Regions from separate parts of the Streptomyces sp. NPDC026538 genome, predicted to be linked through region 1. Evidence: riboswitches for the same ligand, from Rfam matches in the RefSeq annotation. Region 1 holds a riboswitch; each other region holds the start of a gene.

Region 1 (5,791 bases):
AGGGCCTGGGCGAGCACGGTCGCGGTGGTCGTACCGTCACCGGCGACGTCGTCCGTCTTCTTGGCGACTTCCTTGACCAGCTCGGCGCCGATCTTCTCGTACGGGTCCTCCAGCTCGATCTCCTTGGCGATGGACACACCATCGTTGGTGATCGTGGGGGCGCCCCACTTCTTCTCAAGGACGACGTTGCGGCCCTTGGGGCCGAGGGTGACCTTGACGGCGTCGGCGAGCTGGTTCATACCGCGCTCAAGGCCGCGCCGCGCCTCCTCGTCGAACGCGATGATCTTGGCCATGTGAAGTGGTCCCTCCAGGACTGGGGGTGAGTCTTCGGACCGCGCCCGCGCCCGCGACGGACGGCTCGCCGACCCGTGGGTTCCTTGCCCCACCCGGCCTGCGGGCCTCACCGACCCGGTCCATTTTTGTCACTCTCACCTTCAGAGTGCTAACGCCAATGATTAGCACTCGCCCATGCCGAGTGCAAGCGCCTCCGGGAGACTGGGCCGCGCCAGGGCCGCGCGCGGGGCGGCGCGCCGGGCCGCCCCGCGGTGGTGCGCCGGGCCGCCCGCGGTGGTGCGCCGGCCCACTCGTCCCGCGCATGCCAAAGGGCTCGTAACCCATGACTCCCCATGGGATACGAGCCCTCCGACAATGAAAGAAGAACGACGCTGTCAGTCGGCGCGTGCTTCAGCTGGTCGCGAGCCGGACCATGTCCGCCTGCGGCCCCTTCTGGCCCTGCGAGATCTCGAAATCGACCCGCTGACCTTCCTCCAGGGTGCGGTAGCCGTCCATCTGAATCGCACTGTAGTGGACGAAAACATCCGCACCACCGTCGACCGCGATGAAGCCGTACCCCTTCTCCGCGTTGAACCACTTGACGGTGCCCTGAGCCATGCCTAACTCCCCTATTACTGGCCCTTGCACAGATCCACACTTCGCGGATCCGGGTCAGACCTCACCCCCCAATGGTTGGGGGCGTGCGCCGGAACGCGTCGACCGCGGCTGAATGTATCTGTCCAACTGCCGTCTGCAACAGGTCAATCGGACGAGAATTCTGGACGGGAAGGGTCCGGAATATAGCAAGAATTCGGCCGAATTCAGGGCAAGTCGGGCCCCATAAAAGCCGCGAAAGCCGCATATAACCCGCACACTTTGGCTACTTCTTGGCGGGTCAGCGGTGTCGAATACGGGGCTCCCGACCTGGAGATCGGGACCGCGTTCCCCAACTGTACCGCGCTCAACCACACAGAATTGCCCCCTCCGCTTCTCTCACGGAGGGGGCAATCGAATGAACAGTGGGTGATCGGCGTTACCAAAGGTAATGTTCGGTCATTCGATCAGCCTGTCAGCAGGTCAGCCGCCGGCCACGGCCGGGATGATGGAGACGCCCGCACCGTCCGGGGTCGCCGTCTGAAGTCCCTGCTCGAACCGCACGTCGTCGTCATTGACGTACACATTCACGAACCGGCGCAGCTTGCCCTCGTCGTCGAGAACACGGGCGGCGATCCCGGTGTGGTTCTTCTCCAGGTCGGAGATGACCTCGCCGAGGGTGCCGCCTTCGGCGCTGACTTCGGCCTGACCACCGGTGTAGGTGCGCAGGATGGTGGGGATGCGAACGGTGACGCTCACGTTTGAACCTCCGATCGGGGCAACGCCCTGGTTTCTTACAGCTGGCTCAGGCGAGCCCGGCCTCGCGGAAAGACTCGAGATTCGGGCGAATGGTCGCCGTGAGCCCGGTCCCCGCCACGGCGTCCAGCGTCTTCAGTCCATCACCCGTGTTGAGTACGACGATCGACTTCGCCGGATCGATCAGCCCATTCTCGATGAGCTTCCTGGTGACTCCGAGCGTCACCCCGCCCGCGGTCTCCGCGAAGATTCCCTCGGTCCGCGCGAGCAGCTTGATCGCGTCGACGACCTGCTCGTCGGTGACGTCCTCCACCGCACCGCCGGTACGACGCGCGATGTCCAGGACGTACGGCCCGTCGGCAGGGTTGCCGATGGCCAGCGACTTGGCGATGGTGTTCGGCTTCTGCGGCCGCACCACGTCGTGGCCCGCCTTGTAGGCCACCGACACCGGTGAGCACCCCTCGGCCTGCGCGCCGAAGATCTTGTACGGCCTGTCCTCGACGAGCCCGAGCTTGATCAGCTCCTGCAGCCCCTTGTCGATCTTCGTGAGCTGCGAGCCGGAGGCGATCGGGACGACCAGCTGGTCCGGGATCCGCCAGCCGAGCTGCTCGCAGATCTCGTACGCCAGGGTCTTGGAGCCCTCCGCGTAGTACGGCCGCAGGTTGACGTTGACGAAGCCCCAGCCCTCGCCGGCCGAGTCGCCGATCAGCTCGGAGCAGAAACGGTTCACGTCGTCGTAGTTGCCCTCGATGCCGACGAGCTCGCCGCCGTAGATCGCGGCCATGACGATCTTGCCCTGCTCCAGGTCGTGCGGGATGAACACGCAGGAGCGGAAGCCGGCCCGGGCGGCGGCGGCGCCGACCGCGCCGGCCAGGTTGCCGGTGGAGGAGCAGGAGAGCGTGGTGTAGCCGAAGGCGCGCGCGGCCTCGACGGCCTGGGCGACGACCCGGTCCTTGAAGGAGTGCGTCGGGTTGCCGGAGTCGTCCTTGACGTACAGGCCGCCGGTGACGCCCAGCTCCTTCGCCAGGTTGTCGGCCTGGACGAGCTTGGTCCAGCCCGGGTTGATGTTCGGCTTGGTCGCCACGTCCGCGGGGACGGGCAGCAGCGGCGCGTAACGCCAGATGTTCGCGGGACCCGCTTCGATCCGCTTCCGCAGCTCCTCGGTGTCGTAGCCCGAGAAGTCGTACGCGATTTCGAGCGGGCCGAAACACTCCTCGCAGGCGAACACCGGGCCGAGCGGCACGCGGTGGCCGCACTCGCGGCAGCTCAGGGCAGTGGCGGGACCGAGATCGACGGTCGTGGAGTCGGTGGTGGTCGCAGCAGTCTGCACAGCCATGTGAGGCGAGGCCCTTTCTCCTCATCTTCCTCACGACGCATCTCGCCGTGAGACGGATTTGGCACCTTCCCTAGCCGGGAGCCTCGCGAGTGATCGACAGTGATCAGCGATCCACGAGTAACCGACTGGAGGGTTGCCGGGGCTTCATCGGGCCGTATCCCTCTGCCCCTCTGGATGAGCGGTATGCGGTTGTCAACGACCGGTGACCCCAGGACATGCGATGGTCATCGGCGTTGTTCAAGACTGTAACCGAAGGCCAGGACAGTTGAGAGTGTCGTCCGAACCGCGAGATGGATCACACCTCGCAGTGTGATCGTGACAGTGAGGAGCCGCTGACTGTGCTGGAAGAAGTCGAGCGCTGGCTGGCCACCCGCTCCTGGTCCATGAACGACCGCCCGCTGCACCGGATACTCGCCGCCAAGCAGCGCACCGGGCAGTCCGTCTCCGTGGTGCTGCCCGCGCTCAACGAGGAGGCGACCGTCGGCGACATCGTCGCGATCATCCGTCACGACCTGATGCGGCAGGCGCCGCTCGTCGACGAGCTCGTGGTCGTCGATTCCGGCTCCACCGACCGTACGGCGGCGGTGGCCGCGGCGGCCGGCGCCCGGGTCGTGCACCGCGACACGATCCTGCCGCGCATCCCCGCCGTCCCCGGCAAGGGCGAGGTCCTCTGGCGCTCCCTCCTCGTCACCACCGGGGACATCGTCTGCTTCATCGACGCCGACCTACGTGACTTCTCCTCCGACTTCGTCACCGGGATCGTCGGCCCGCTGCTGACCGACCCGGACGTGGACCTGGTCAAGGCGATGTACGACCGCCCGCTCGCCGGATCGGCCGGACAGGGCGGCCGGGTCACCGAACTGATGGCCCGCCCGCTGCTGAACATGCACTGGCCGCAGCTGGCCGGGTTCGTCCAGCCGCTCGGCGGCGAGTACGCGGCCCGCCGCTCGCTCCTCGAACAGCTCCCCTTCCCGGTCGGCTACGGCGTGGAGCTGGGCATGCTGGTCGACGCCCTGCACCTGGTGGGCCTGGACGCCCTCGCCCAGGTCGACGTGGGGGTCCGCAAACACCGTCACCAGGACGGCCAGGCCCTCGGCCGGATGTCCGCCGCGATCTACCGCACGGCCCAGCTGCGGCTGGCCCGCGGCCACCTGATCCGCCCCTCCCTCACCCAGTTCGAACGGGGTGAGGACGGCTTCGAACCGCGCACCTACTCCGTGGACACCGAGGAACGGCCGCCGATGGCGGAGATCGCCGAGTACGCCGAGCGCCGGGTGGCGTGACTTCGTCGTACGGCCGTATACGGCGGCGCGTCGGGCGTAGCCGTACGTTTGAGCGTTTCCGGGCCGGGCTAGGTTGTGGCGTATGGCTTTCACCGGCGGTGCTGAGGTGCTGGTCGCGTCCAACCGCGGCCCGGTTTCGTATGTAGTGGGCGAAGGCGGTGCCCTGCACGCCAGACGCGGCGGCGGCGGGCTGGTCTCGGGGCTGTCGGCGATCGGGCCGGACGCGAACGCGGTGTGGGTGTGCGCGGCGCTGAGCGACGGCGACCGGGAGGCGGTGCGGCGGGCCGAGGGCGGCCGGCTGCCGGCCGGGGACACCGGCGGACAGCAGGTCCGGATGCTCGACATCGATCCGGACGTGTTCTCGGACGCGTACAACGGCATCGCGAACTCGATGCTCTGGTTCGTCCACCACATGCTCTACCAGACCCCGCTGGAGCCGATCTTCGACGCGGAGTTCCGGCGGCAGTGGGCGTCGTACCAGGCCTACAACCAGGCGTTCGCGGAGGCGCTGGCGCAGGAGGCGGGCCAGGGCGCGGTGGTGGTCATCCAGGACTACCACCTGGCGCTGGCCCCACGGATGCTGCGCCGGCTGCGGCCGGATCTCCGCATCGGCCATTTCTCCCACACCCCGTGGGCACCGCCGGACTACTTCCGGCTGCTCCCCGACGACATCGCGGCGGAGCTGCTGAGCGGGATCCTGGGCGCCGATCACGCGGCGTTCCTGACCCGGCGGTGGGCGGACGCGTTCGTGGCCTGCTGTCATGCGGTGCTGGGCCCGGGGATCCCGACGGCCGGGGAGACCCGGATCGGGGTGCACGGGCTGGGGGCCGACGCGGAGTTCCTGCGGAAGCGGTCCCACGAGCCGGACGTGGACGAGCGGATGCGGGCGCTGCGCGAGGAGATCGGGGAGGGCCGCAGGACGATCGTCCGGGTGGACCGGACCGAGCTGTCGAAGAACATCGTGCGGGGGATGCTGGCGTACCGGCAGCTGCTCGACGACCACCCCGAGTGGCGGGAGCGGGTGGTGCATGTCGCGTTCGCGTACCCGTCGCGGCAGGACCTCGCGGTGTACCGCGACTACACGGCCGAGGTGCAGCGGGTCGCGGACGACATCAACGCGGCGTACGGGACGGCGGGTTGGACGCCGGTGGTGCTGCATGTGAAGGACGACTTCGCGAGGTCGCTGGCGGCCTACCGGCTGGCCGACGTGGCCCTGGTGAACCCGATCCGGGACGGCATGAACCTGGTCGCCAAGGAGATCCCGGTGGTCTCGGACGAGGGGTGCGTGCTGGTGCTGTCGCGGGAGGCGGGGGCGTACGAGGAGCTGGGCGAGGACGCCATCGTCGTGAACCCGTATGACATCGGAGGGACGGCCCGCGCCCTGCACGAGGCGCTGAGTCTGCCGGGGGCGGAGCGGGCGGAGCGGTGCAAGCGGCTGGCCGCGGCGGCTACGGCGTTGCCGCCGGCGGCCTGGTTTCTTGAGCAGTTGGGGGCACTGCGGGAATGAGGGGCATGCGCGGGCCCGGTGGGGGCTTGCCGCGCAGTTCCC
Region 2 (5,791 bases), on a different contig from region 1:
GGCCGCCGAAGCCGTCCGACACGATCTGCACGACACGCCGTCGCACGCCGTCGGGCAACGGACGGTCAAGCACCTCGGCGGTGCCGTCGCCCGGCCCCCCGCCTGTGGTCTCCACCATCCGTCACACCCCATCACCTGTGCGGGGCCGCCTCCCGGTCTCAGGAGTCGGCACCCGGCCTGTCCACGAGTTCCACCTGGTCCACCGCGTTGCACCAGCGGCAGCGCACCGACTCGATGGTCTCACTGACCACCTCGCGCTCCTCGACCTTGGGCTCACCGGCCAGGTCGAGGTGCACGTACTCCACGACCTTCGACGAGCGGGTCACGTCGAACCTCGTGAGGTTGCCACAGAGGGTGCAGCGCCACCGCGTCGTGGCGGTCGGCAGGGGAACCGTCATCGTGACTGTTCGCTTCCTTCTAGTGTCCGTGACGCGCCGTCCCGACGCGTGTGGCTCGTTACCCTACGGCCTGGCGAGTACTCGACGCCGCCCCGTCCAGGGCGGCGAGGCGATCTGCACCAGTGCATCCCGTTACGTCATGCTCTATGTCCATGATCGGCAACTGGAACACGACGGCCGGCCGGACGCTGCGGAGCCTGAGGGGGACGTCGGCGCCCATGACGTACACCCTGATCGCCGTGTGCTGCCTGATCTTCGTGCTCGGCCCGGCGTCCGGCTTCACCCCGTCCTACGGCACCGGGGACGCCCTGGCGGCCGCCCAGCGCGCGTACTTCCGGCGCTGGGGGGTGGTCCCCGCCGACCTGTTCGACGGTCCGGCGCGGGAGGTGCTCACCCCGGCCACGGCGCTGTTCATCCACGGCAGCTGGGTGCACCTGCTCGGCAACATGCTCTTCCTCTTCGTCTTCGGGGCGATGACCGAGGAACGGATGGGCCGCGTCGAGTTCACCCTCTTCTACATCGGCTGCGGCTACCTCGCATTGCTCGGCTACGCGGCCGCCAACGCCACGTCCCAGCAGTCGCTGGTGGGGGCGTCCGGGGCGATCTCGGCGGTCCTCGGAGCGTTCCTGTACCTGTTCCCCAACGCCCGCGTGACCAGTCTTCTGCCGTTCCTCTTCTTCCTTCCGCTGCGGTTCCCGGCCTGGGTGGTGCTCCCCTTCTGGGCGGCCCTGCAGTGGGTCGCCCTGAACCAGGCCCCCTCCGGCCCCGGCGTGGCCTACCTCGCCCACCTGGTCGGCTTCGGACTCGGCGTCGGCTACGCGTGGGTGCGGTACGGCCGTGGGACTAAAGTGAAGGCCGCCCCAGCTCCGGCACCCGAGGGAGAGAACCAGCCGTGATCACCGCGATCGTCCTCATCAAGACCAGCGTGGACCGGATCCCCGAGATCGCGGAACAGATCGCCGCGCTGGACAGCGTCAGCGAGGTCTTCTCCGTCACCGGTACGTACGACCTGATCGCCATGGTCCGGGTGCGCGAGCACGAGGATCTGGCCGAGGTGATCCCGGGCCGGATCAGCAAGATCCAGGGCGTGGAGGGCACGGACACGCACGTCGCGTTCCGCACGTACTCCCAGCACGACCTGGAGGCCGCGTTCGCCATCGGCCTGGACAGCTAGCGGACGCCGTTCACCCAAGCGCCCCGTCAGGGGCGCGGGGAACTGCGCGCTCAGCCCCCACCGGCCCGCACCGCGGTCGTCTGCGGGTCCGTCGTGGCTGGTCGCGCAGTTCCCCGCGCCCCTTGCGGGGCGCTGATCACACCGCCGGGACGCAGCGGCCTTCTTCCGTGCGGTACGTCCACTTGGCGCCGTGGGCAACCAGTTCCTTCACGGCGTTCGCGAAGCGCTCCACGTGCTCGTCGGGCGTCCCCGCCCCGAAGCTCACCCGGATCGCGTTGAGGGACTTCTCGCCCGGTGCCGCCTCCGGCGCCCCGCACTCGCCCTGGGTCTGGGGGTCGGAGCCCAGCAGGGTCCTGACCAGCGGGTGGGCGCAGAAGAGGCCGTCGCGGACGCCGATGCCGTACTCGGCGGAGAGGGCGGCGGCGAAGTGGGAGCTGTTCCAGCCCTCGACCACGAAGGAGAGCACGCCCACGCGGGGGGCGTCGTCGCCGAAGAGGGACAGGACACGGACCTCGGGCACCTCGGCGAGGCCCTCCCGGACCTTGGCGATCAGGTGCCGCTCGCGGGCGACCAGCGTGTCGAAGCCCGCCTCGGTCAGCGCCTTGCAGGCGGCGGCGATCGAGTAGGCGCCGATGACGTTCGGGGAGCCCGCCTCGTGCCGCGCAGCGCTGTCGTGCCACTCCACGGCCACTCCCCCGTCCGCGCGCCGGGTGACCTTGCGGCTGGCGCCGCCGCCCGCGAGGTACGGCTCGGCCGCCCGCAGCCAGTCGGCGCGGCCGGCCAGGACGCCGGAGCCGAAGGGGGCGTACAGCTTGTGGCCGGAGAAGGCGATCCAGTCGACGTCCAGCTCGCGGACGCTCACCGGGTGGTGCGGGGCCAGCTGGGCCGCGTCCAGGACGATCCGGGCGCCGTGCGCGTGCGCGGCGGCGGCCAGCTCACGGACCGGCCACAGCTCGCCGGTGACGTTCGAGGCGCCGGTGACGCAGACCAGGGCCGGGCCGTGCGGGTCACGGTCGGCGAGGGCCTTCTCCAGGGTCTCCACGGCCTGGCGCGGGGTGCGCGGGGCGTCGAGGTAGCTGACCCGGGCGTCCTGCCAGGGCAGCAGGCTCGCGTGGTGCTCGGTCTCGAAGACGAAGACCTGGCAGCCGGCCGGGAGGGCGCGGGCCAGGAGGTTCAGGGAGTCCGTGGTCGAGCGGGTGAAGACCAGCTGGTCGTCCTCACGGCAGTCGAGGAACTCGGCGACGGTCCGGCGGGCGTTCTCGAAGAGGTCCGTGGAGAGCTGGGAGAGGTAGCCGGCGCCGCGGTGGACGCTGCCGTAGTAGGGCGCGTACGCGGCCACGTCGTCCCAGACACGCTGGAGGGCGGGGGCGCTGGCCGCGTAGTCGAGGGCGGCGTAGGTGACCTCGCCACCGGTGACGAGCGGGACGATGACATCCCGCCCCAGAACGGGCAGGGGAGCACAAACCGACTGGGCGGAGGCGGCGGTGGAGACGGACATGGCGGAACTCCCGTGAGAGGAAGGAAGAAAGGGAAAAGGGTGCGCGGAAGTGGGGGCTCGACGCCCTAGCGCATTCGCTTGCTCACGGGGGACTCCCTCGATGACCAGGATCCCTGGGCTTTGCTCATTCAGAAGAGCGTGAGGGATCCGCGCTTGCCGCAGACCTCGCTGCCTACGGCCTGGTCTTCACCCGGGGCACCCCGCCACGGACGGAGGGTTGCCGGACAGTCGGCCGGGGCCTCATGACTGTCACTCATGACCTGAGTGGAAAACTAGATGAGGTGATCGCCGGCGCGCAACTCCTGTCCGGATGACGGACTGCCGAGGGCGCCGGCGCCACATGCTCTCTTCCGTTGGGCGCCTACCGGTTGGTGGCCGCCGCCCAGCGCTCCAGCACCCGCTTGGCCGCGCCCGAGTCGATCGACTCCGCGGCCTTGTCCATGCCGGCACGGATCTGCTCGGCGAGCGTTCCGGTGCCCGGGTCCAGGGCCACCAGGGCCGCCGCCGAGTTCAGCAGGACCGCGTCACGGACCGGGCCCGTCTCGCCGTCCAGCAGCCGGCGCGCGACCTCCGCGTTGTACGACGGGTCGCCGCCGCGCAGCGCCTCCACCGGGACCAGCTCGATGCCGGCGTCCCGCGGGTCGAAGGTCTCCTCGGTGACCTTGCCGTCGCGGACGATCCAGACGTGGGACGTGGCGGTGGTCGTCAGTTCGTCGAGGCCGTCGTCGCCGCGGAAGACCAGGGAGGAGTTGCCGCGCTCGGCGAAGACGCCCGCGACGACCGGTGCCATGCGCGGGTCCGCGACGCCGACCGCCTGGGACCGCACCTGCGCGGGGTTGGTCAGCGGGCCGAGGATGTTGAACACCGTGCGGATGCCCAGCTGGCCGCGGGCCGCGCCGGCATGGCGCAGCGCCGGGTGGAACTTGACGGCGAAGCAGAAGGTGATGCCGGCCTCCTCGGCGACCTCGGCCACCCGCCGCGGGGTCAGGTCGAGGTTGACGCCGAGCTTCTCCAGCACGTCCGAGGCGCCGGACGCGGAGGACGCGGCCCGGTTGCCGTGCTTGACGACCTTCGCCCCGGTGCCGGCCACCACCAGCGCCGACATCGTGGAGATGTTCACCGTTTTGGCGCCGTCACCGCCGGTGCCGACGATGTCGACCGTGCGGCCCGGTACCTCGATGACGTTGGCGTGCGCGTACATCGTGCGGACCAGGCCGTTGATCTCGTCCACCGTCTCGCCCTTGGCCCGCAGGGCGACGACGAAGCCGGCGATCTGGGCGTCGGTCGCCTGGCCGCGCATGATCTGGTCCATCGCCCAGGCCGTCGCGTCCGCGCTCTGGTCCTGGCCGTAGAGCAGCGCGTTCAGCACCTCGGGCCAGGAACGGCCCGCCGCGATGTCGCCTCCAGCGGGGGTCACAGCGCTCATAAGGCCGCTCCTGATCGTCGTACCGGCAAAAAACGGTGTCAGGCCTACCCTATCCAGCCCCGGGCACGGCGAAGGGCCCCCATCCGTACACCGGACGGGGGCCCTTCGACCGTGGCGTGGCGACGCGGTCGATCAGTGGTGGCCGTGGCCGCTCGTGATCTCCTTGTACTCCTCGACGGTGGGCTTCGGGATCTGGTTGTCCTCGCCGTAGTAGGCGCTGCTCAGCTTGGCGCGGAGCTTCTCGGAGCCCTTGATCTTGCGCTCGACACCGTTCTCGTCCACCGCCGCGCCGATCTCGGCCGGCTCGTACTGGTGGTGGGCCGTGAGGGTGTGCAGCTGCTCCTGGCTGAGCGGCTCGTGCACCTCGATGAACTCACCGTGCGGCAGCCGCTTGATGATGCCGGTCTCACGACCGTGCAGCACCTTCTCGCGGTCCCGGCGCTGCAGGCCGAGGCAGATCCGCTTGGTGACGAGGAACGCGATCACCGGTCCGGCGAAGAAGAAGATCCGGACGAACCAGGTCACGTCGTTGATCGACAGGTGGAAGTGGGTGGCGAAGAGGTCGTTGCCACCACCGACCAGGCCGATCATGTACACGGTCACCCAGGCGACACCGAAGCCGGTGCGGGTCGGGGCGTTGCGCGGCCGGTCCAGGATGTGGTGCTCGCTCTTGTCGCCGGTGACCCAGGACTCGATGAACGGGTAGAGCGCGATCGCGCCCAGCACCACACCGAACAGGACCAGCGGGATGAAGACGCCCAGGACCAGGGTGTGGCCCCAGAAGTTGATCTCCCAGCCCGGCATGTAACGGATCAGACCCTCGGCGAAGCCCATGTACCAGTCGGGCTGGGCGCCGGTGGACACCTGGTCCGGACGGTAGGGGCCCATGGCCCAGATCGGGTTGATCTGGGTGGTCGCCGCGATGACCGCGATGACACCGAAGACCAGGAAGAAGAAGCCTCCGGCCTTGGCCATGTAGACCGGCAGCAGCGGCATGCCGACGACGTTCTTCTCGGACTTTCCGGGACCCGCGAACTGCGTGTGCTTGTGGTAGAAGACCAGGATCAGGTGGCCCACCACCAGGCCGAGCATGATGCCCGGCAGCAGCAGGATGTGGATCGAGTAGAACCGGGCGACGAAGTCGTGGCCGGGGAACTGCCCGCCGAAGAGGAAGAACGAGATGTACGAGCCGACGATCGGCATCGACAGGATCGCACCCTCGGTGAAGCGGACACCGGTGCCGGAGAGCAGGTCGTCCGGGAGCGAGTAACCGGTGAAGCCGGTGAACATGCCGA
Region 3 (5,791 bases), on a different contig from region 1:
GGGCGCTGCGGGGACGACTGGTCAGGAACAACAGAGCGCGCCGGCCACGCGCTGGAGGTCGATGTGCGGCCGGGAGTGCAGGACGGTACGGCGGCTGGGGCTGAGGACACGTGTCACGTCCCGCACCTCCCCGCCTGCTCCGCGTACATCTCGTCGTGAGTCACAACAGACCGGGTTCGGTGGTTGTTCCCGGGCCGCGCGGCAGCAGGGTGCGGCCGCGCAGCCGCTCGGTGAAGCCGATCGACTCGTAGAGCCGGATCGCGTTCGCGTTGCCCGGGGCCGCGTGCGGGAACGGGGTGTCGCCGCGCTCCCGGATCCCGGCGGCGACCGCGCGGACGAGGCGGGTGGCAAGACCCCGGCCCCGGCGCTCCGGGTCGGTGCGGACGGTGCTGATCCCCGTCCAGCCGGGCGGTGCCTGCTCGACCGGCCTGATCTTCACGGTCGTTCCCGGGCCGACGAGCGTGCGCAGGTCGACCCGGGCGTCCGGGTCGGTGGCGTCGGCGAGGGCGGCATAGGCGTAGACGTCGTCGGGGTGACGGGCCGCCCGGGCGACCCTCCCCCGGCCTTCGGCCCGCACGCCCATCTCGCTTCGCTTCGCGAGGTGGGCGTGCGGGCCGGTGAGGGCCGACCGGACGGCGTTGTCGAGCGGGGACGTATCGGGTGCGAGCGGGGCCCCGCTTCCGTGGCGGTCGGTCTGGAGGGTCACGGAGGCGGGGTCCTTTCTCGCCTTGCGGGTGCTGCAGGGGTGCATATTGACGGTTGGTCAGGAGTTGTCGAGCGGCAGTCCGGGCGGGTTGACCTCGGACTTGGCGACGGCCTCGTTGGAGAGGTTGTAGGCCTTGAGCCACTCGGCGTACTGGCCGTTCTCGATCAGGTAGTTGATGGCGTCGGCGAGCGGCTTGGCGAGGCCGCTGTCCTTCTTCGCGGTGGCCGCGATCAGGCCCTGGAGGCTGCCGCCCGCGCCGGAGTAGGTGCCCGCGGTGCGGGTGGCGTTGGGCGTGTTCGCGGTCTGCCTGTTGTGGTACGCGATGCCGGGGTTGGGGCCGAGGTAGGCGTCGATCTTGCCGCTGTTGAGGGCCAGGTAGACGCTGTTGCTGTCCTGGTAGTACTTGACCGCGAGCTTCTTGCCCTCCTTGGCCAGCTTGGCCTTCCACTCCAGGAGGATCTTCTCCTGGTTGGTGCCGGCGCTGACGGAGACGGTCTTGCCGGCGAGGTTCTCGTAGTTCCCGCCGAAGTTCCAGGTGCTCTTCTTCGGAACGGTGAAGGCGAGGTTGTCCTGCCGGTAGGAGGCGAACTCGTACTTCTTCTTCCGCTCCTCGGTGTCGGTGATGTTGGAGAGGGCCACGTCGACCTTGCCGCTGTCGATGCCGACGAACATGTTCTCCCAGGTGAAGTTCTTCACCTCGGGTGTGAGGCCGAAGACCGCGGCGACCAGCCGGGCCAAATCGGGTTCGGAACCGGTGAGGGTCTTCTGGTCGCCGCCCACGTAGGCCAGCGGCGGGAACCCGGCGGGCAGGGCGCCCTCGCCGATGACGAGCTTGCCGCTCTTGCGGACGGCGGCGGGCAGTTCGGCGCTGATGGACTTGACCTCGGAGACCTTGATGGTGGTCTGCTGGGCGGCGCCGTTGGAGACCTGTCCGATGACGACCTCGCCGCTCTTGGCGCTGCCGGTCGTGGTGGCCGCGTCGCTGTCGCCCCCGCAGGCGGCGAGCCCGGTGGCGAGGGTCGCGACGGCGGTCGCCGTGGTGAGGCCGCGGATCAGGCTGCGTCGGGAGAGGAGCGTGGGCATGGCTGTCCTTCGTGTTCGAGCGAAAGGTGAGAGGTCGAGCGGGAAATGAAGGGGGGAGGCCGTTCAGAGGACCTTGCGCAGGAAGTCCCGGGTCCGTTCGTGCCGCGGATGGTCGAGGATCTCGGCGGGCGGGCCCTGTTCGACGATCTTTCCGCCGTCGATGAAGACGATCCGGTCGGCGACCTCGCGGGCGAAGCCGATCTCGTGGGTGACGATCACCAGGGTGGTGCCGCTGGACGCCAGGTCCTTGATGACCGCGAGGACCTCGCCGACCAGTTCGGGGTCGAGCGCGGAGGTCGGCTCGTCGAACAGGATGATCCCGGGGCGCAGCGCGAGGGCGCGGGCGATGGCGACGCGCTGCTGCTGACCGCCCGAGAGCTGGCGTGGATAGGCGCCGACGCGCTCGCCGAGGCCGACCCGTTCGAGGAGTTCCTTGGCCAGCCGCTGGGCCTCCGGCCTGGTCAGCTTTCCGGTGGCGACGGGGGCGGCCGCGACGTTGTCGAGGACCGTCAGGTGCGGGAACAGGTTGAAGTTCTGGAAGACGAAACCGATCCGGCTGCGCTGGGCCAGGATGGCGCGTTCGCTCAGTTCCTTGAGACCGTCGCCGTGGCGTTTGACACCGATCAGCTCGCCGCCGACGCTGACGTAGCCGGACTCGGGCTTCTCCAGGTGGTTGACGACCCGGAGCAGCGTGGACTTTCCGGAGCCGGACGGGCCGAGGACGACGGTGACCTCGCCGGGACGGACGGTCAGGTCGATGCCGTCGAGGACGCGGTGGGCGCCGTACGACTTGTGGACGTCGTGGATCTCCAGGGCGGCCGGCGCGATGTCCGGCGCCTTCTCCGGTGCGGTGGTCATACGGCGGCCTCCCGGCGTATCCGTTCCCGCAGGCCGGCCAGGCCGGTGCGGAGTCTTTGGAGGGGGGTCGGCGGCAGCGTGCGGGTGGCGCCGCGGGCGAAGTACCGCTCGACGTAGTACTGCACCACGGAGACGGCGCTGGTCAGGATCAGGTACCAGACGGTGGCGACGAGCAGCAGCGGCACGATGTCACCGGGGTAGGTGCTGCCCATGGACTGCACCGAGCCGAAGAGGTCGAGCAGCGAGACGTAGAACACCAGGGACGTGCTCTTGATCAGGCCGATGAGCTGGTTGACGTAATTCGGCACGATGGAGCGCAGGGCCTGCGGGAAGACGATCCGGGTGAACTGGTAGCCCTTGGGCAGGCCGAGCGCGGCGGCCGCCTCGTGCTGGCCCTGGTCGACGGAGAGGATGCCGCCGCGCACCACCTCGGAGGCGTAGGCCGCCTCGTTGAGGCTGAGGCCGATCACGGCGATGGCCATGTCGGTGGCGAGCTTCGACTCGTCGAAGGTGACGAAGGACGGACCGAAGGGAACACCCAGGCTGAGCGTCTTGTAGAGGGCGGAGAAGTTGTAGAGGAAGATCAGCAGGACGATCAGCGGGATCGAGCGGAACAGCCAGGTGTAGGTCCAGCTGACCGCCCGCAGCACCGGACTGCCGGAAAGCCTCGCGAGGGCGAGTACGACGCCGCCGAGCAGGCCAAGTACGGCGCTGAGCGCGGCGACTTCGAGGGTGACGACGAGCCCGTCGAGGATGGTGGGGCGCAGGAACCAGTAGCGGAAGCGGTCCCACTGGTAGAAGGGGTTGCTGGCCAGTCCGTGCACGAACTGCGCGACGAGCACCAGGACGACGGCGGTGGCGATCCACCGGCCGGGTCGGCGCAGTGGCTGAACTCGCTGGCTTTTCAGAGATTTTGACGGTGCGTCAGTGGGCGGTGGCGCCTCGGCCACGGACAGGACGCCTGGGGGTTCACTCATGGCGGGCTCCGGCGGAGTCGGACACCCCGGATCACACAGCCGGGGCCGCGGCACCGCACCGCGTCGGGACACGGCACAGGTGCGCGGGGGCGCGCGGGACACGGGATGGGGCGGACGGCTTCACACCGGGGCGGCCGGTGCTTCGACGAGGACGCTGGGACGCGAGGCTGCGGGAGCCGCGCTGCGGGCGAGGCGGAAAGGCCTGGTCAGACCCGACAGCGGGCGCGGCCCGGTGCGGTACACGCGCTACACAGGGCGCTGTTGACGCGGAGCAGGTCGACGGCGCGGTCGGCGACCAGCGGGCTCGGATACGGCTGTACGCAGCCCGGGGTGCGGCCCTCGGCCGACCTGGAAGCTGCGTACATGTCCCGTCACCTGTCACTGTTGTGGCGGCCCCTGGGGGCCTCGCGCTTACCGAACATCGTCATCCGGTCCGGTCGTCACCTGGGGCACCCCACCGCGGTGCGAGGGTTGCCGGTCAGCAAGCCAGGGCTTGATGCTGACGCTCTTGACCGTTCTGGTCCGTAAGTTAGGCAGCCGTCCGAACGAATGTCAACGCCTGTCCGACTGGCGAAACGGTTCGGAACGCTCTCACCTGCGTGAAGCGCCGGGAGCGTCCGCCGCATGGCCCGCCCAGTCCAGGATCTGGACGGCCGCGCCGGCGGCCTCCAGGCCCTGGCAACGGCCGTGGTGGCGGCGGGCGATGCCGTCGAGGTCCAGATGGGCGCCGAAGGCCGGGTGGGCGGCCAGCCGGCGGGCGTAGGCCCACAGCACCGGGTGGCCGGCGATGGCGTGCACGGCGGCGGCGTCCAGGTGGTTGCGGTGCACGGTGTCGAGTTGCACCAGGGACACCCACAACTCGACGTCCGCGGCCGTGAGTTGCCCGCCGACCAGGAACTCGGTGCCGGTCAGGCGGTGCTCCAGCTCGTCCAGGGCGGCCAGCAGCGTCTCGAGCGCCTCCGGGTCGCCGCCCTCCCGGCCGGCGTGCTGTGCCGCCTGTTCGATGTCCTCCGCGCAGAGCCGCTCGACCTCCTCGATCTCGGCCTCGGCACCGCACGGGTACAGCCGGACGCCGCCGTCGCCGAAGTGGCGGTCCAGGTCGCGCAGGATGTCCCGGCTGTGCGTGCTGACGATCCGGCCTGACCAGTCGTCACTGAGCACCGGCGCGAGGGCCGGACCCGAGTAGTGGTGGGCACTCGCCTCGTACAGCGGGCGCAGCGCCGAGTGGCTGCCGTCGGAACAGTCCGGGACGGCGGCCAGGAAGGTGACCGGACAACAGTCGTCGAGGGCCAGCAGGCTGTGGCCGACGGCGATGCGGAGGCCGTCGGGACAGGCGGTGGCGAGGTGGAGCCGGTAGCGGCGCGGCACGGCGTAGTGCCCGCTGCGGGCGTCCCGGCCGATGCGCCCGCGGAAGGCGGGGCCGGTGCGGACGGACGGAACGGCGGCGAGCGGAGTGATGGACATGCGTCTCCCCGGGGGTAGAGGCGCGCGGACGTACGCGCGGCGGAAGCGTTCGTCGGTGGGTGGGCGCTCGGTGGGCGGGCGCCCGAGGGCCGGACGCTCGGTGGGTGGGCGTTCGGCGGGTGCGGCCGGCTACGGGCGCCCGGCCGGTCATGGCCGGGCGGCGGGTACGGCCGGCGGCGGGTACGGCCGGCGGAGGGTGCTCAGCCGGTGCGGCTGATGGCGCTGCACACGCGCTGCAGGTCGATGTGCAGGCGGGAGGTGAGCAGCGGAACGGGGCAGGGCGTGCGGTTCCCTCGGCGCTGTCTGCCGGTGACCGTGCGCAGCCGACCCATCTTTCCCTACCTTTTCACTAGGATTCCCACCTGGAGTGTCGATCGGCCTCCGCGTGCCGTCAAGGGGGCGTCCACGCCTGGGACGGCCGGCCCGGCTTGCCGCGGGGCGCCAGGGGATGTCCGCTGGAGGCGCAGGCCGAGTGACAGGAGCCGGATGCGATGAGCGAGCCCCCGGGTCCCGGGCCCGTGCCCGGCGCCGTGCCCGAGACCTTCGTGTTCGCCTGCGGGCGGTGCGGCGAGGTCTGGGAGGCCACCTTCCAGGCGGTGTTCTTCACCGACCCGATCGCCGACCCGGACCTGCGGAGCACCCAGGAGTACGTCGACGAGGCCGGCCGGGCCGTGCGGTCGCCGCTCACCGACGCGGTGTGCCC
Region 4 (5,791 bases), on a different contig from region 1:
GGCGGGCGGCGGCGCGCCGTAGCCGAGGAAGCTCAGCGCCGACACGGCCAGGATCGAGGAGCCGAAGTCCAGGGTGGCCAGGACGATCACCGGCCCCGCGGCGTTGGGCAGGACGTGCCGGCCGAGGACCGAGTACCAGCGGGTCCCGCAGGACCGGGACGCCTCGACGTACACCGCCTGCCGCACCCGCAGCACCTCGGCCCGCGCCACCCGGGCGAAGGAGGCGACGCTGGCGATGCCGACCGCGACCGCCACCTTCACCGTCCCGTACCCGAGCGCGGTGACCAGGGCCAGCGACAGGAACAGCGCGGGGATGGAGAGGAGGACGTCGACGAAGCGCATCAGAACGTCGTCCACCCAGCGGCCCACGAACCCGGCGACCACGCCGAGCAGCCCGCCGACGACGAACGCGACCAGGACCGCGATCAGCGTGGCCTTGAGGGAGAGCTGGGCGCCGTGCACCACGCGGGAGAAGACGTCGCGGCCCAGTTCGTCCGTGCCGAACCAGTGACTGCCGCTCGGGCCGCGGAAGTTCTGGGACGGCACCCCCTTCAGCGGGTCCTGCGAGGTGAACAGATCCGGCCAGAAGGCGGCCAGCACCACCAGCACGAGGACGACGGCGGACACCAGCAGACCGGGGCGGCGCAGCAGGAACCGGAGCACCCGGCGGATGTCGGCGGGCCGTCCGGGTTCCGCGGGAGGTCCCGTCTCGACCGGCCGGGCGAGGCCGAGGGCGGCCTCGGCCTGGTCGTCGACAAGGCTCTGACTCATGCGAAGCTCGCCCTTCTGTCCGAGGCCACCACGATCCGCGGGTCCAGCAGCGGATAGACGAGGTCGACGAGCAGGTTCGTCGCCACGAAGATCAGCGCGCCGAACACCACCACCCCCTGGACCAGCGGGATGTCCTGGGTGGTGACCGCCGCCGCGGTCACCCGGCCCAGACCGTCCCGGGAGAACACCGTCTCGACCACCACCGAACCGGCGATCAGCTGCCCGACCAGCAGGCCGACGACCGTCAGCGCCGGCAGCGAGGCGTTGCGCAGCGCGTGCCGCAGATGCACCCGCCACCGGCCGGCGCCCTTGGCCCGCGCGGTCTCCACATAGGCCTGGTCCAGCGCGGTCAGCAGGCTCTTGGCCAGCACCTGGGCGACCTGCGCGCCGGTCGGGATCGCCAGCGTCAGGGCCGGCAGATCCAGGCCGCGCAGCCCGTCGTTGCCGAACGCCGGGAACCAGTGCAGCCGGAACGAGAACACCTCGACCAGCAGCAGACCCACCCAGAACGTCGGGACCGACACCCCCAGCGGCGGCAGCGACAGCAGCAGCTGCCGCAGCCACCGCTGCGAGGTGTACGTGGCCACCACCGCGAGGCCGCCGCCGAGCACCACCGCCAGCAGCAGCGCGGCACCGGTCAGCTGGAGCGTCTGCGGCAGCGCGTCGGCCAGCGTGGAGGTCACCGGGCGGCCGGTGGAGACCGCGTCGCCGAAGTCCCCGCGCACCGCCCGGCCCAGATACTCCGCGTACTGCACCAGCACGGGCTTGTCGAAGCCGTACTCGTGACGCAGCCTGGCGAGTTGGGCCGGGTCGACCTCCCCCGAGTCCACTCCCGCCCCGGCCATCGCGGAGACCGGGTCGCCGGGCAGGAAGTCCAGCACCAGGAAGGACACCGTGTAGGCCGCCCACAGCACCCCGACCGCCTGCGCCAGCCGTTTGATCACATAGCGTCGCATCCGCTAGCCGATCCAGGTGTCGTGCAGCTGGACGCGGCTGCCCGAGTCGAATGCGAGGTCGTGCACCTTGTTCGCGACGCCCAGCTGGGTCTGGAGCTCCACCACCGGCACGTTGTACGCGTTCCGCACGATCAACCGCTGTGCCTCCGTCACCAGTTGCCTGCGCTTCGCGGTGTCCGTGGTCGCGGCCTGTGCGGACAGCGCCGTGTCCAGCGAACTGGCGGGCAGGTGGTAGAAGTTGCCCAGCTGGGTGGAGAAGGAGCCGCGCAGGATGTCCGGGTCGGCGCGGGTCGTGTTCCCCCACACCACGTCGAAGTCACCCGACTGGAGCGTGGTGGCGAACTGGGTGACCGGGAGCTGCTTGAGCACCACGTCGATCCCGACGGCCTTGAGCTGCTGCTGGACCAGCTCCAGCGCGGGCTGGTTGGTGGCCGCGTTCGGGAACCAGGTGATGGTCAGGCTCAGCTTCTTGCCGTCCTTGGTGCGGACGCCGTCGCCGCCGCCCTGCCAACCGGCCTGATCCAGGAGGGACTTGGCCTTGGCCGCGTCGAAGGCGAGGTCGGTGGAGAGGTCGGTGTAGTCGGGCGTGGTGTGCGCCAGGATGCTGGTCGCCGGCTGGGTGCCGGTCGGGAAGACGGTGTCGGCGATCTGCTTCCGGTCGACGGCGGCCAGGATCGCCTGGCGCAGCTTCGTGTCCTTCAGCAGGGGCCGCGAGTTGTTGAGTCCCAGACCGAACACCACGCCGGGGTTGGCCCGGCTCTGGAGGGCGACCTGGCCGCCCTTGAGCGCCGCCTCGTTGGCCTTGCCGACGCTGCTGATCACGTCCACCTGACCGGACTGCAGACTGCCGGCTCGCACCCCGGCCTCGGGTACGACCTTGAACACCAGCTTGTCCAGGTACGCCTCGCCCTTCTTCGACCACAGCGAGGAACCCCAGTCGTACCCGGCCCGCCTGGCCAGGGTGACCGACTGGTTCTGCACGTACTGCTTCAGCACGAACGGCCCGGAGCCGACCACACCGTCACTGCACTTCTGCTGCGGGGACCTCTTCACGCTCGCCGACGACTCGATCCCCAGCGAGTGGGTCGAAGTCGCCTGCAGGAATTGGGCGTTGGGCTGCTTGAAGGACACCTTGACGGTGAGCGGGTCGACCACGGTGGTGCTTTTGACACCGCTCAGGTAGCCCTCCGCGAGGGTGCCCAGGGCGCCGAGGTCCGGCACCGCGTCGAAGTTGTCCTTGACCACCTGGGCGGTCAGCTTCGAGCCGTCGCTGAAGGTGACCCCCGGCCGCAGATGGAACGTGAACGTCGTCGCGTCGCCGCTGATGTCCCAGCTCTTGGCGAGCCACGGCACGATCTTGCCGGTCTTCGGGTCCTGGTCGGTCAGGGAGTCCACGATCTGGCGCACCGAGTAGATGGTGTCGTTGCTTCCGACCTGCTGCGGATCCACGCAACCGGCGTCGGATCCCACCGCGAAGGTCAGGGTGCCGCCGGACTTCGCCTGGCCGCTTCCGCCGCCGGAACCGTCGTCGCCCGAACCGCACGCGGTCAGCAGGACGCTGGTGGTCAGGAGCGCGGCCAGGGGCGCCCATCGGGAGGGTCTGAAATCCGCAAGTGCAGTCACGGAGGGCTTTCTCCTACTCGTGTCACCCGGCACGGGGTGCCGGGCTTCGGGGCGCGAGGCACGGCCGTGCAAGGGCGTGCAGAGGCGTGCGGCCCCGGCCGGATCGGCGCCGGCCGGGGGAAGCGCTGTGCAGACGGAGGACAAACGGAGGCAGGTGGACGACACCGGGGACCGGTGGCGGGGGAAAGGCGGCGCGAAGGGGCCGGGGCCGGTGACGAGGGTCAGCCGGCGGCAGGCGGGCCGGTCAGACCCGACAGAGGCAGCTGGTCGAGCGCTTCAGATCGATGTGGCGCCGACGCGAGAGCCGGGAGTACGCCGTGGCGTCGGCGGGGGAGGCAGCCGGGTCATCGCTGTGTCGCATGCCGGTCCCTCCTCGTCTCCGGCCCCGGTCACGGGGCCACGCGCTTGCGGGAGTCGTCGGTGACCCCGCCGGGCTTTCACCTGGAGCACCCCACCGCGGGGGAGGGTTGCCGGTCAGCGAGCCAGGGCTTGACGCTGACACTCAATGCCGTTGGCGATCGTACGGATCGGTTTTGTCGTACGTCAATGCCGCAACCGGCGCCCTGTTCGAGAAGACGGGATCGTGTCACGTGCCGGGACGCATGGTGGACGCGTGGGAGCGTGCGAGTGGCAACGTCGAGGAGTACCTGCGGGTCTTCGGCCGCCCCGAGCAGCTCGCCGCCTGGCGGGAGAACCGCCCCCACGTCGCCGAAGTCACCGCGTGAGCAAGCCGAAGGAGAGCCGGTCATGACCACATTCCCCACCGCGCAGGCCGTGCGGACCACGCCCGAGGGGCTCCTGTGGGAGCCGAGCGAGCGCTGGGTGCGGGGCCGTAAGGGTGACGTCACCATCGTGGACAGCCGCCATCCCGTCCTCGTCTGGGAGCCCGGTGTGCCCGTACCGCTGTACGCGTTCCCGCGCGCGGAGGTCCGCGAGGACCTGCTCCGACCCGCGAAGAACCCCCCGGCCGGCACCCACACCGGCTCGTGGATCTTCTACGACCTCCACGTCGACGGCGAGCTGCTGGAGAACGCCGCCTGGACCTTCCCGGCCGCCGACCTGGCCGGCCACATCGCCTTCGAGTGGTTCCGGCGCGTCGGACGGGGCCTGGACCACTGGTACGAGGAGGAGGAAGAGATCTTCATCCACCCCCGTGACCCGCACAAACGGGTGGACGCCATCCCCAGCAGCCGTCACCTGGTGGTCGAGATCGCCGGCACGGTCGTCGCGGACACCCGCCGGCCGGTTCTGCTCTTCGAGACCGGCCTGCCCACCCGCTACTACGTCCCGCGCGAGGACGTCCGCCTCGACCTGCTCGAAGCCACCGACCACCACACCGGCTGCCCCTACAAGGGCACCGCCGAGTACTGGTCGTGGCGCGGCGAGGCCGACGTCCCGCCCAACGTTGTCTGGAGCTATCCGGACCCGCTGCCCGCGGTCGGCGCGGTCCAGGGGCTCCTCGCCTTCTACAACGAGGCCGTCGACATCACCCTCGACGGGGAACGGGTGGAGCGCCCCGTCACACACTTCACCAAGGCGCTCACGGAGCAACAGCGCACCTGACGAGAGACGACCGCGGGATCGAGGCGGCCGGCACCCGCAGACAGCCCCCGCCGCCGGCCGAGGAGCACGGCTACGGCGGCGGGGGGCCAGCGAGACGTGCGGTTCCGTCAGCGGCGGCCGCCGCGCTCCAGCGGGAGCTTCTCGCCCGTCTCGATCGCGACCGGCAGCCGGTTCTCGGCCGGCGGCAGCGGGCAGGTGGCCAGGTCCGTGTAGGCGCAGGGCAGGTTGGCGGCGCGGTTGAAGTCGATCGTCACCCTGCCCTCGGCGTCGGGGGCGGCGATCCGGAGGGAGCGGTTGGCCGCGTACGTGGTCACGCCGGAGGTCTTGTCGGTGAACAGCACCATCAGGGCTCCCGGCGTCCCGCCGTTGAACGCGGTGAGCCGGTGCACGGCGCCGTCCAGTTCGAACTCGACCTCGCCGGGGGAGTCGTACACGTGCTCCAGACCCTCGACGGCGGCACCCACGGTCACCGGGCGCGGGGTACCGAAGGGCAGGAAGCGGCCGGAGAGCACCCAGCGCGGGTCGGGATCGTAGGCAGGTGTCCCGGTGAACGCCGTCCGCAGCGCGTTGCCGGGGTGGCGGGGCCGCACGATGTCGTGTCCGCCGCGCTTGGCGACCTCGATCACCGCGTCGCCCCAGCCGACGTACACACTGGCACGTTCGGGGAGGACGCCGAAGTCGTGGCGGCCGCGTACGGCCTGCCCGTCGACGGTAACCTCCTCGCCCTCGTCCAATGCGACGACCACACCGGCGGCGGTGCTCGACCAGGCACCGGGCGCGTCCTCGAACCGGGTGGGCTCGTCGCCGAGCCAGTGGAGACCGGTGATCGCGAGGAACCCGTGCGGGCCGGCCAGCACCGCCTCCTTCTGCCGGTGCCA

The links. A riboswitch is a leader RNA that binds a small molecule or an ion and turns the genes downstream of it on or off. The one in region 1 is predicted to bind S-adenosylmethionine.
Region 2: another riboswitch for S-adenosylmethionine. It lies ahead of ACZ4N4_RS02070 (aminotransferase class V-fold PLP-dependent enzyme); the one in region 1 lies ahead of thrC (threonine synthase).
Region 3: another riboswitch for S-adenosylmethionine. It lies ahead of ACZ4N4_RS19415 (amino acid ABC transporter permease); the one in region 1 lies ahead of thrC (threonine synthase).
Region 4: another riboswitch for S-adenosylmethionine. It lies ahead of ACZ4N4_RS26300 (putative leader peptide); the one in region 1 lies ahead of thrC (threonine synthase).

Annotation. Positions count from the first base shown of each region.
Region 1 covers NZ_JBVHQG010000010.1:154,176-159,966, reverse strand. The annotation lists gene groL (chaperonin GroEL) at 1-293, opposite strand, end outside; gene ACZ4N4_RS34225 (cold-shock protein) at 685-891, opposite strand; gene ACZ4N4_RS34220 (MoaD/ThiS family protein) at 1,351-1,626, opposite strand; gene thrC (threonine synthase) at 1,673-2,959, opposite strand; SAM riboswitch class I at 2,978-3,140, opposite strand; gene ACZ4N4_RS34210 (glucosyl-3-phosphoglycerate synthase) at 3,298-4,242, shown strand; gene ACZ4N4_RS34205 (alpha,alpha-trehalose-phosphate synthase (UDP-forming)) at 4,325-5,749, shown strand.
Region 2 covers NZ_JBVHQG010000001.1:444,988-450,778, forward strand. The annotation lists gene ACZ4N4_RS02050 (NYN domain-containing protein) at 1-118, opposite strand, end outside; gene ACZ4N4_RS02055 (hypothetical protein) at 159-398, opposite strand; gene ACZ4N4_RS02060 (rhomboid family intramembrane serine protease) at 551-1,294, shown strand; gene ACZ4N4_RS02065 (Lrp/AsnC family transcriptional regulator) at 1,291-1,572, shown strand; gene ACZ4N4_RS02070 (aminotransferase class V-fold PLP-dependent enzyme) at 1,709-3,070, opposite strand; SAM riboswitch class IV at 3,215-3,331, opposite strand; gene trpD (anthranilate phosphoribosyltransferase) at 3,432-4,496, opposite strand; gene qcrB (cytochrome bc1 complex cytochrome b subunit) at 4,629-5,791, opposite strand, start outside.
Region 3 covers NZ_JBVHQG010000004.1:539,732-545,522, forward strand. The annotation lists gene ACZ4N4_RS19395 (putative leader peptide) at 22-117, opposite strand; gene ACZ4N4_RS19400 (GNAT family N-acetyltransferase) at 161-706, opposite strand; gene ACZ4N4_RS19405 (transporter substrate-binding domain-containing protein) at 764-1,789, opposite strand; gene ACZ4N4_RS19410 (amino acid ABC transporter ATP-binding protein) at 1,853-2,647, opposite strand; gene ACZ4N4_RS19415 (amino acid ABC transporter permease) at 2,644-3,624, opposite strand; SAM riboswitch class IV at 4,027-4,138, opposite strand; gene ACZ4N4_RS19420 (glutathione S-transferase C-terminal domain-containing protein) at 4,216-5,088, opposite strand; gene ACZ4N4_RS19425 (putative leader peptide) at 5,289-5,420, opposite strand; gene ACZ4N4_RS19430 (hypothetical protein) at 5,580-5,791, shown strand, end outside.
Region 4 covers NZ_JBVHQG010000006.1:589,889-595,679, reverse strand. The annotation lists gene ACZ4N4_RS26315 (ABC transporter permease) at 1-771, opposite strand, end outside; gene ACZ4N4_RS26310 (ABC transporter permease) at 768-1,727, opposite strand; gene ACZ4N4_RS26305 (ABC transporter substrate-binding protein) at 1,731-3,350, opposite strand; gene ACZ4N4_RS26300 (putative leader peptide) at 3,595-3,711, opposite strand; SAM riboswitch class IV at 3,747-3,860, opposite strand; gene ACZ4N4_RS26295 (hypothetical protein) at 3,941-4,075, shown strand; gene ACZ4N4_RS26290 (DUF427 domain-containing protein) at 4,098-4,913, shown strand; gene ACZ4N4_RS26285 (DUF1684 domain-containing protein) at 5,021-5,791, opposite strand, start outside.